2 regions of the Agromyces sp. P1_H4 genome follow, and region 1 is predicted to be linked to the other one. Evidence: predicted binding sites of a transcription regulator. Region 1 holds the regulator's gene; the other holds the start of a gene.
What was found. The regulator LexA, encoded in region 1, represses DNA repair genes until DNA is damaged. The targets are predictions, from matches to a motif close to TCGAACANNTGTTCGA.

Region 1 (5,626 bases):
CCGAGTGCACGTTGCCCGAGCCGTAGTCGAGCACGACGACGCGCTTCGCACCCGTCACAGCGCGCCCTTGGTCGACGGGATGCCGGTGACGAGCGGGTCGAGCGCCTTCGCCTGCCGGAACGCCCTCGCGAACGCCTTGAACTCGGCCTCGGCGATGTGGTGGGGGTCGCGACCGCCGAGCACCGTGACATGCACGGTGAGGCCGGCGTTGAACGCGATGGCCTCGAAGACGTGGCGCACCATGGAACCCGTGAAGTGACCGCCGATGAGGTGGAACTCGAAGCCCGCGGGTTCGCCCGAGTGCACGAGGAATGGGCGTCCGGAGATGTCGACCACGGCCTGCGCGAGGGCCTCGTCGAGGGGCACGAGGGCGTCGCCATATCGCGAGATGCCGCGCTTGTCGCCGAGCGCCTCGCGGATGGCCTGCCCGAGCACGATGCCCACGTCTTCCACGGTGTGGTGCACGTCGATCTCGATGTCGCCGCGCGCCCGCACCGTGAGGTCGGTGAGCGAGTGCTTGGCGAATGCCGTGAGGAGGTGGTCGTAGAACGGCACCGAGGTCTCGATGTCGCTCACGCCCGTGCCGTCGAGGTTCACCGACAGGTCGATGCTGGACTCGCTCGTCTCGCGCTGCACGCGGGCGGTGCGCGGTGCGCCGGGAGTGGTCATGCCGTCATCCTATTCGGGGGCCGATGCGGGGTTCGCCGAGGAGGCCGTCGCGTGGGCCGGTGACGCTGCCGCACTCGCGGGCGAACCGGCCGGTGCGAAGTTCGCGATCGCCTCGAGGAACGCCGTCGTCTCGGCCTCGGTGCCGGCCGTCACGCGGAGGCATCCGGGGAGGCCGATCTCGCGGATGAGGATCCCCCGTTCGAGGAGCGCCTCGAACACCGCGTGCGGGTCGTCGACTCCGCCGAACAGCACGAAGTTCGCCCCGCTGCGGTAGGGGCGGAATCCGAGGCGGGCCAGCTCGGTGGCGATGCGCTCACGCTGCCCGCGGATCTCGTCGACCATCGCGAGCATCTCGCCGGAGTGCGCGAGGGCGCCGAGCGCCGCGGCCTGCGTGAGCGCCGAGAGGTGGTACGGGAGGCGCACGAGGCGCAGGGCATCGACGACGGCAGGGTCGGCGGCGAGGTAGCCGACCCGCGCGCCGGCGAACGCGAAGGCCTTGCTCATGGTGCGCGAGACGAGCAGCCTCGGCCGCCCCTCGAGCAGGGTCAGGGCGCTCGGCGTGCCGGGGTCGGCGAACTCGATGTACGCCTCGTCGACCACCACGATGCCTCGCGCGGCATCGGCCACCGCCGTGATCGTGTCGAGCGACAGCGGCGTGCCGGTCGGGTTGTTCGGCGCGCAGAGCAGCACGACGTCGGGGTCGTGCTCACGGATGGCCGCGACGGCGGTCTCTGGGCTGAGCTCGAAGTCGTCGTCGCGCCCTGCGGTGATCCATTGCGTGCCGGTGCCCGACGCGAGGAGGCCGTACATCGAGTAGGTGGGTGCGAATCCGAGCACCGAGCGGCCCGGGCCCCCGAACGCCTGCAGGATGTGCTGCAGCACCTCGTTCGACCCGTTGGCCGCCCAGATTCGGTCGACGTCGAGTCCATGGCCCAGGTAGTCCGCCAGCGCACGACGCAGCGCGGTGAACTCGCGGTCGGGATACCGGTTCAGGCTGAGGATCGCCGCGGCGACCCGCGCGACGATGTCGTGCGCCACGTCCTCGGGGATCGGATGCGTATTCTCGTTGACGTTCAGGGCGACGGGCACCGTCTTCTGCGGTGCGCCGTACGGCGTGCGGCCGCGGAGATCGTCGCGGATGGGCAGGTCGTCGAGGCTCGTCACCAGTCCATGCTAGCCACGCGGTGGCAGGCGCCACGGCCCCGTGACGTCACGGAACGACGGGAAGCGCGAGCCGCTGGCCCGGCTCGACGACCGCGTCGTCGAGGCCGTTGAGTCGCATGATCTCGTCGACGAGTTCACGCGGATCTCCCTGCGGCGCGAGGGACTCGGCAAGGGCCCACAGCGAGTCGCCCTGGCCGATCGTGACGTACTCGAACGACGTCGCTGCCCGTGCGGCACCCGAATCGGCCGCCGCGCCACCGGAACCGAGGACGGCGACCAGCGCCCAGACCACCAACGGGAGCGACGCCAGCCCCGTGAAGACCGCCCTTCCCCGACGGGTCAGGCGAAGCCGGGTGGCGGCCGGGGCCTCGATCGGCTGCGGGCGCACGGAAGTGCCGAGCCGGTTCGTTACGATCACTGCACTCATCTCACACCTCCTGATGAGTCGCATCCGGCCCTCGGCCGGGAGGGCCGGATGCGAAGCTCTGTTCCGAATATATCTTCGAATGTTCGAAGCTGCAAGCATCCACTCGTCGTGTGTGGTGCCGCCGAATTGCGCGACACACTCGAACGAATGTTTGCCGCACCGACATCTGCCGGATACAGTTTCGAATGTTCGAACACAGTCGATCAGACACCACCGACATCCGGCCGCGAGGTCGCAACGAGGGGCGGAGACGTTGAGCACCGACATCGACGGAACGCGCACGGCGGGCGGCCAACGCCGCCGCAAGAGCCTGAGCGCGAAGCAGGTCGCGATCCTCGAGGTCATCCAGCGTTCCGTGTCGAGCCGTGGATATCCGCCGAGCATGCGCGAGATCGGTGATGCGGTGGGACTCTCCTCACTGTCGAGCGTGACGCACCAGCTCAACCAGCTCGAGCTCGCCGGCTACCTCCGGCGCGACCCCAACCGTCCCCGAGCCCTCGAGGTGCTCATCGAGCTGCCCGGGGCGCCAGGACGCAACGCCTCGGCGGGCGAGCCCGTGCAGGTGGGCGACGCCGCCATGGTTCCCCTGGTGGGGCGCATCGCCGCCGGCATCCCCATCACCGCCGAGCAGCAGATCGACGAGGTGTTCCCCCTCCCCCGTCAGCTCGTCGGCAAGGGCGACCTCTTCATCCTCAAGGTCGTCGGCGACTCCATGATCGATGCGGCGATCTGCGACGGCGACTGGGTCGTGGTGCGATCGCAGCGCACCGCGGAGAACGGCGAGATCGTGGCGGCCATGCTCGACGGCGAGGCGACCGTCAAGGTCTTCCGGCAGCGCGACGGCCACACGTGGCTGCTCCCCCGCAACACCGCGTTCGAGCCCATCCTCGGCGACCAGGCCGAGGTCCTCGGCAAGGTCGTCGCCGTGCTCCGCGCGGTCTGACCAGGGTTCGGCAGACCCTGCAGCTCTCGGTCAGGCGGCCGTGAGCACTCGGCGCGTCGCGGCCTTGGTGGCCGGTGCACCGAGCCCGTGCAGCCACCCGACCACGGTGTCCATGAAGCCTGCGTGGTCGTCGCGGAACACGGTGTGACCGGTTCCCCTCACGGTCGCGACGGTCATCCCCCGGCTCCGCATCTGCGCGGCGACGCGCTCGGTGATCAGGAGGCTCTTCTCGGCGAGCACGACCAGGCTGGGCGCCACCAGCCGGGCGGGCGGCACGAGCGGCCTCGTGTCGAGGAATCCGAGGATGGTCCGCTTGTCCCAGTCGCGAAGCGTCGCGACCTCGATGTCGACGTCGACCGCGCTCCAGCGGGGGTTCATGCGCACGAGTGCCGACCGCCGGGGCCGCGGGGCCATGGCGAAGAACGCCTTGAACGCCCAGCCCTTGACGCCGGTGGGGAACGAGAACGCCGGGTCGATGTAGATGGCCGCCCGGGGCGCCAGGCGGTCGGCGACGAGGCTCGCGACGAGGCCGCCGAGCGAGTGGCCCATTACCACGTCGGGCGCCCGGTCGAGCATCGGCTCGAGCGTCTCCACGACGTCGTGCGCCCAGGCCGCCGGCGAGTATCGACGCGCCCGGGGACTGCGACCGTGCCCGGCGAGGTCGACCGCGAGCACCCGATATCCGTGCGCGTGGAGCTCTGCCGTCACCCGGTGCCAGGCCCGTGAATCGGACATGATCCCGTGGATCAGCACGGCGGTCTTGGCACCATCGCCGGATTCGTGCACTGCGAGTCGCATGACGTCGACCGTACGGGTCGCACCTGTGGGCTGCCCGGGCGGCACATGGGGATCCCCCGAGTGCGACGACGCGCCGTGCGACGTCGCGCTGAACGACGACGYCGGTCGGATGCCGCGAGCTCGCGACATCCGACCGGCGTGCGTTTCGCCCTACTTCGCGAGCGCGGGCTGGGGCAGCTCGGCGCGCACGGCGCGGGTCGCCTGGATGATGTGCTCAAGCGACGCCACGGTCTCGTCGTAGCCGCGGGTCTTGAGCCCGCAGTCGGGGTTGACCCACAGCTTGGAGGCCGGGATCTCCGCGACCGCCCGCTCGAGGAGCGACTGCACCTCGGCGGCGCTCGGCACGCGCGGCGAGTGGATGTCGTAGACGCCCGGGCCGATGCCGTGGTCGAAGCCGCTCGTCGACAGGTCGTCGACGACCTCCATGCGGCTGCGGGCGGCCTCGATCGAGGTCACGTCGGCGTCGAGGTTGCGGATCGCGTCGATGACCACGCCGAACTCCGAGTAGCAGAGGTGCGTGTGCACCTGCGTCGCCGCAGCGGCGCCGCCCGTCGCGAGCCGGAACGAGCCGACCGACCAGTCGAGGTAGGCGGGCTGGTCGGCGAGCTTCAGCGGGAGCAGTTCGCGCAGCGCCGGCTCGTCGACCTGGATGACCCGGATGCCGGCCTRCTCGAGATCGCCGATCTCGTCGCGCAGCGCCAGCGCGATCTGGCGCGCGGTGTCGCCGAGCGGCTGGTCGTCGCGCACGAACGACCACGCGAGGATCGTCACCGGACCGGTGAGCATGCCCTTGACCGGCTTCTCGGTGAGCGACTGGGCGTACGTCGACCACTCCACCGTCATCGGCGCCGGACGGGAGACGTCGCCCCACAGGATCGACGGGCGCGTACAGCGCGATCCGTAGGACTGCACCCAACCGTGCTGCGTGACCGCGAACCCGTCGAGGAGCTCGGCGAAGTACTGCACCATGTCGTTGCGCTCGGGCTCGCCGTGCACGAGCACGTCGAGACCCAGTTCCTCCTGCAGGCGGATGACGCGTTCGATCTCCTCGCGCATGAGCCCGCGGTACTCGGCATCTGTCAACTCGCCCTTCAGCAGGCGTGCGCGCGCACGACGGATGTCGGCCGTCTGCGGGAACGATCCGATGGTCGTGGTGGGCAGCTCGGGCAGGTCGAGCGACTCCTGGGCGGCGACCCGCTCGTCGTACTCGTCACGGGCGAAGTCGCGATCGGCGAGGCCGGCCAGTCGTGCACGCACCGAGGGCACGCGCACCCCGGGCGCACCGGCACGGTCGGCGAGGGCCGCGGATGCCGCGTCGAGCTCGCTCGCGATGGCGTCGCGTCCCTCGGCGAGCCCCCGTGCCAACGTCGCGACCTGGGCGACCTTCTGGTCGGCGAACGCGAGCCAGCTCACGAGGCGCGGGTCGAGCTCGGACTCGTCCTCGACGTCGTGCGGCACGTGCAGCAGCGAGGTGGAGGTCGAGACGGCCACGTCGCCCGAGAAGGAGCGGAGCGCGTCGGCCCGCTCGAACGCGTGCGCGAGGTCGCCCCGCCAGATGTTGTGGCCGTCGACCACGCCCGCGACGAGGGTCTTCGACGCCAGCGACTCCTCGGTCGCCGGGTCGA
Region 2 (5,783 bases), on a different contig from region 1:
GTACCGCTGGCCGCCGCAGACCTCGCACGCGACGTACACGTCGGGCAGGAAGTTCATCTCGATCTTGATGGTGCCGTCGCCCGAGCAGGCCTCGCAGCGGCCGCCCTTGACGTTGAAGCTGAAGCGCCCGGGCAGGTACCCGCGCGCCTTCGCCTCGGTGGTCTCGGAGAACAGGGTGCGGATGCGGTCGAACACACCGGTGTAGGTCGCCGGGTTCGAGCGCGGCGTGCGCCCGATCGGTGCCTGGTCGACGTGCACGACCTTGTCGAGCTGGTCGATGCCCGTCACTCGCCGATGCTTGCCCGGGACCTTGCGTGCCCCGTTGAGCCGGTTGGCGAGCACCCGGTAGAGGATGTCGTTGACCAGCGACGACTTGCCCGAGCCGCTGACGCCGGTGACCGCGGTGAAGGTGCCCAGCGGGAACTCGACGTCGACGCCGCGGAGGTTGTTGGCCTCGGCCCCCTGCACGCCGATCATGCGGGCCGGGTCGATCGGTCGGCGACGGGCGGGAATGGCGATCTCCTTGCGCCCCGACAGGTAGTCACCGGTGAGCGACCGCGTGTTCTTCAGGAGGTCGTCGTAGCTGCCGGAATGCACGACCGTGCCGCCGTTCACGCCGGCGCCCGGGCCGATGTCGACGATCCAGTCGGCGGTGCGGATCGTGTCCTCGTCGTGCTCCACCACGATCAGGGTGTTCCCGAGGTCGCGAAGTGCGACCAAGGTGTCGATGAGTCGGCGGTTGTCGCGCTGGTGCAGGCCGATGCTCGGCTCGTCGAGCACGTAGAGCACGCCGGTGAGGCCGGAGCCGATCTGGGTGGCAAGCCGGATGCGCTGGGCCTCGCCGCCCGACAGCGTCGCGGCGGCGCGGGCCAGGTCGAGGTAGCTGAGTCCGACCCGGATGAGGAAGTCGAGTCGGAGCTTGATCTCGCGCAGGACCTGCGCGGCGATCGCCTGCTCGCGATCGGTGAGCTCGAGGCGATCCATGAACGACCTGGCCTCGGTGAGGCTCAGCAGGCCCACGTCGGCGATGCTGTGTTCGTGGACGAGCACCGACAGCACCTCGGGCTTCAGCCGCTTGCCATCGCAGACTGGGCACGGAACCTCGCGGAGGTACTCGGACCAGCGCGCGCGCTGCACGTCGGTCTCGGCCTGGAGATACTGCCGCTCGATGTAGGGAACGACCCCCTCGAAGCCCGACGAGTAGCTCATCTCACGGCCGTACCGGTTGCGCCAACGCACCTTGACCTCGAAGTTGTCTCCGCGCAGCACCGCCTGGCGCGCGTCGTCGGCCAACTCCTCCCACGGGGTGCGGAGCGAGAAGCCGAGATCGCGGGCCAGGCCGTCGAGGAGCTTCTCGTAGTAGTTGTAGAGGCTCTTCCCCTGCGAGGTCCACGGCAGGATGACGCCCTCGGCGATGCTCAGCGACGGGTCGCCGAGCAGCAGCTCCTCGTCGACCGACATCCTGGTGCCGAGGCCGGAGCACTCGGGGCATGCGCCGAACGGCGCGTTGAACGAGAACGTGCGCGGCTCGATCTCGGTGAGCTGGATGGGGTGCTGGTTGGGGCACGACAGCTTCTCGGAGAAGGTCGCCCACGCGGCGGGCCCGGTCTCGTCGACGTAGTTCACCTGCACCAGGCCATCGGTGAGTCGCAGTGCCGTCTCGAGCGAGTCGGTGAGCCGGCCGAGGACGTCGGGACCGGCGACCAGCCGGTCGATCACGACGGAGATGTCGTGCTTGACCTGCTTCTTGAGCACGGGCGGCTCATCGAGGCGGATGACCTCGCCGTCGACCACGGCGCGCGAGTATCCGCCGGCGGCGAGTTCGCGGAAGAGGTCGACGAACTCCCCCTTCTTCTTCGAGACCACCGGGCTCAGGATCTGGTAGCGGGTGCCCTCGGGCAGCTCCATCAGCTGGTCGGCGATCTGCTGCACGGTCTGCCGCTGGATGGGCTCACCGCAGACGGGACAGTGCGGCACGCCGATGCGCGCCCAGAGCAGGCGCATGTAGTCGTAGATCTCGGTGATCGTGCCGACGGTCGAGCGCGGGTTGCGGTTGGTCGACTTCTGATCGATCGACACGGCGGGGCTCAGGCCCTCGATGAAGTCGACGTCGGGCCGGTCGACCTGGCCGAGGAACTGCCGCGCGTACGCGGAGAGCGACTCGACGTAGCGGCGCTGGCCCTCGGCGAAGATCGTGTCGAACGCCAGGGACGACTTGCCGGAGCCCGAGAGACCCGTGAAGACGACCATCGCATCACGCGGGATCTCGACGTCGACGTTGTGCAGGTTGTGCACGCGGGCACCGCGGACACTCAGCTGCGAATGGGCATCGAGACGTGAAACTGGCACCCTACGAGTCTAGGGAGACCCACTGACACGGAGTCCCGCGTTGATCGTGCTCTCAGCGAACATACGTTCGATTCGGGTCCCCACCGAGGCGAACGAAGCGGCAGGTGCTCGTGCTTCCGCGGTTCAGCCGAGGTGGCCCGCCTTCTCCATCTGCCGCAGCTCGCGCTTGAGGTCGGACACCTCGTCGCGAAGCCGTGCTGCCAGCTCGAACTTCAACTCGCCGGCTGCTTCGAGCATCTGCTCGTTGAGGTCGCGGATGAGCTCCTCGAGATCGTTGGCCCCTTCGGCGGCGATGCCCTCCCGCCGCAGGTTGGGCACCGGCGACTTCTTGCGGGCGTCGCGGCCCGCGAGCAGCGCGGCCGTGTCGGCCTCTTCGCGCGCCAGCACCTCGGTGATGTCGGCGATGCGCTTTCGCAACGGCTGCGGGTCGATGCCGTTCGCCCTGTTGTACTCGAGCTGTCGGTCGCGGCGACGCGTGGTCTCGTCGATGGCCGCAGCCATCGAGTCGGTCAGCACGTCGGCGTACATGTGCACCTCGCCCGAGACATTGCGCGCCGCACGGCCGATCGTCTGGATGAGCGAGGTCGACGACCGGAGGAACCCCTCTTTGTCGGCGTCGAGGATGGCGACGAGCGACACCTCGGGCAGGTCGAGGCCCTCGCGGAGCAGGTTGATGCCCACCAGCACGTCGTAGACGCCGGCGCGCAGCTCGGTGAGGAGCTCGACGCGACGCAGCGTGTCGACGTCGGAGTGCAGGTACCGCACTCGCACGCCGGCCTCGGTGAGGAAGTCGGTGAGCTCCTCGGCCATGCGCTTCGTGAGCGTCGTGACGAGCACGCGCTCGTCTCGCTCGGCGCGGAGCCGGATCTCCTCGAGGAGATCGTCGATCTGCCCCTTCGACGGCTTCACCACGATCTGCGGATCGACCAAGCCGGTCGGCCGGATGATCTGCTCCACCACGCCGTCGGCGATGCCCATCTCGTAGCGGCCGGGCGTCGCCGACAGGTACACGGTCTGGCCGACCCGCGCCTTGAACTCGTCCCACTTCAGCGGGCGGTTGTCGAGGGCGCTGGGCAGCCGGAAGCCGTGCTCGACCAGCGTGCGCTTGCGCGACGAATCGCCCTCGAACATCGCGCCGATCTGCGGGACGGTGGCGTGGGATTCATCGATCACGACGAGGAAGTCGTCGGCGAAGTAATCGAGGAGGCAGTGCGGCGCCTCGCCGGGTGCTCGGCCGTCGATGTGGCGGGAGTAGTTCTCGATGCCGGAGCAGAACCCGATCTGCTCCATCATCTCGAGGTCGAACGTGGTGCGCATGCGCAGCCGCTGTGCCTCGAGCAGCTTGCCCTCGCGCTCGAGCTCGGCCAGCCGCTCCTCGAGCTCGAGGCGGATCGTGCCGATCGCGCGCTGCATGACATCGGTGCTCGCGACGTAGTGCGAGCCGGGGAAGACCGGCACGGCGTCGAGCTTCTCGACGACCTGGCCGGTGAGCGGATGCAGGTGGTAGAGCGCCTCGATCTCGTCGCCGAACATCTCGATGCGGATCGCGAGCTCCTCGTAGATCGGGATGATCTCGATGGTGTCGCCGCGCACGCGGAAGTTGCCGCGCGAGAAGTCGACGTCGTTGCGCTGGTACTGCATCGAGACGAACTTGCGGATCAGCCAGTCGCGGTCGACGCGCTGCCCGACCTGGAGCGGCATCATCGCCTTCAGGTACTCCTCGGGGGTGCCCAAGCCGTAGATGCACGACACCGTGGACACCACCACCACGTCGCGCCGGCTGAGCAGCGAGTTCGTCGTGGAGTGCCGGAGCCGCTCGACCTCGGCGTTGATCGACGAGTCCTTCTCGATGAAGGTGTCGGTCTGCGGGACGTAGGCCTCGGGCTGGTAGTAGTCGTAGTAGGAGACGAAGTACTCGACCGCGTTGTTCGGCATGAGCTCTCGGAACTCGGTGGCGAGCTGGGCCGCCAGCGTCTTGTTGTGCGCGAGCACGAGCGTCGGCCGCTGGACCTGCTCGATGAGCCACGCCGTGGTCGCCGACTTGCCGGTGCCCGTCGCGCCGAGCAGCACCACATCGGTCTCGCCGGCGTTGATGCGGCCCGCGAGTTCGGCGATCGCCGTGGGCTGATCACCGCTCGGCCGGTAGTCGCTCACGACCTCGAAGGGACGGACGGATCGTGTGGCCTGCATGCCTTCAAGTCTAGGTTCGGCCGCCGACACTCCGGCCGGAGTCAGCTCCGCGCGAACAGGCTAGGCCGACGCGCGCTCGGCCCTGATGCGGTTCCAGAGGGCGTCGGTCTGGCTCATCGTGTGCGCCATCGAGCCGTCGGTGTCGATGACGACGTCGGCGATCGCCAGCCGCGAGGTGTTGTCGACCTGGGCGTCGACTCGGGCCTGTGCCTGGAGCGGGTCGAACCCGCGCTGCTCGACGAGCCGCTCGACCTGCGTCTTGCGCGGGGCGTTCGTCACGACGATGAGATCGAACGGATGGTCGACGGCCGCCTCGACGAGGAGCGGGACGTCGTAGACGACGACCGCTTCGGGGTCTTCCTGCGCGGCCCGTTCGATGAGCTTGGCCGAGAGCTCCCGAACGGCGGGATGGACGATGGCGTTGAGCTTCGCGCGCGCCGCCTCATCGGCGAAGACCAGCTCGCCGAGCTTCGCCCGGTCGAGCGTGCCGTCGGAGCGGAGCACGCCGGGACCGAACTCGTCGACGATCGCCGCGAGCGCCGGCTTGCCCGGTGCGACGACCCGCCGCGCCAGGTCGTCGGCGTCGATGTGCACCGCCCCGTGCTCCACGAGGCGACGCGCGACCGTGGACTTGCCTGAGGCGATTCCGCCAGTGAGACCGATCAGATACACGCCGACCACTCTATCCGGGTCGAACGCGCCTCTCTCCCGGTCGAACACGACGCCCGGGAGACGCGGAAAGGCCGGCCCCGAGGGACCGGCCTTCCGTATCGCGAAACGCGACTAGTTGTTGCTCGAGAGCTTCTCGCGCAGCGCCGCGAGCGACGCGTCGTCGGCGAGGGTGCCCGCGCCGGCCGAGTCGCTCGAGAACGATGCGGCACCCGAGGTGAACGAGTCGTCGGCCACGGCAGCAGCGTTCGCCGCGGCGACCTGCTTCTTGTGGGCCTCCCAGCGAGCCTGGGCGGCAGCGTAGTCCTGCTCCCACTTCTCGCGCTGGGCCTCGAAGCCCTCGCGCCACTCGTTGGTCTCGGGGTCGAAGCCCTCGGGGTACTTGTAGTTGCCCTGCTCGTCGTACTCCGTGAGCATGCCGTAGAGCGCCGGGTCGAACTCGGTGCCCTCGGGGTCGACGCCCTCGTTCGCCTGCTTCAGCGAGAGCGAGATGCGGCGACGCTCGAGGTCGATGTCGATGACCTTGACGAAGACCTCTTCGCCGACCGACACGACCTGCTCGGCGAGCTCGACGT

Region 2: the regulator LexA is predicted to act here: its motif matches at 2,405-2,420, upstream of uvrA (excinuclease ABC subunit UvrA).

Annotation. Positions count from the first base shown of each region.
Region 1 is NZ_JBFUCL010000096.1:5,443-11,068, reverse strand. It holds partial or broken gene AC1DY2_RS08160 (imidazole glycerol phosphate synthase subunit HisH) at 1-58, opposite strand, end outside; gene hisB (imidazoleglycerol-phosphate dehydratase HisB) at 55-669, opposite strand; gene AC1DY2_RS08150 (histidinol-phosphate transaminase) at 679-1,833, opposite strand; gene AC1DY2_RS08145 (LysM peptidoglycan-binding domain-containing protein) at 1,880-2,260, opposite strand; gene lexA (transcriptional repressor LexA) at 2,526-3,203, shown strand; gene AC1DY2_RS08135 (alpha/beta fold hydrolase) at 3,234-4,001, opposite strand; gene metE (5-methyltetrahydropteroyltriglutamate--homocysteine S-methyltransferase) at 4,152-5,626, opposite strand, start outside.
Region 2 is NZ_JBFUCL010000005.1:4,518-10,300, forward strand. It holds gene uvrA (excinuclease ABC subunit UvrA) at 1-2,349, opposite strand, end outside; gene uvrB (excinuclease ABC subunit UvrB) at 2,473-4,539, opposite strand; gene coaE (dephospho-CoA kinase) at 4,600-5,211, opposite strand; gene rpsA (30S ribosomal protein S1) at 5,323-5,783, opposite strand, start outside.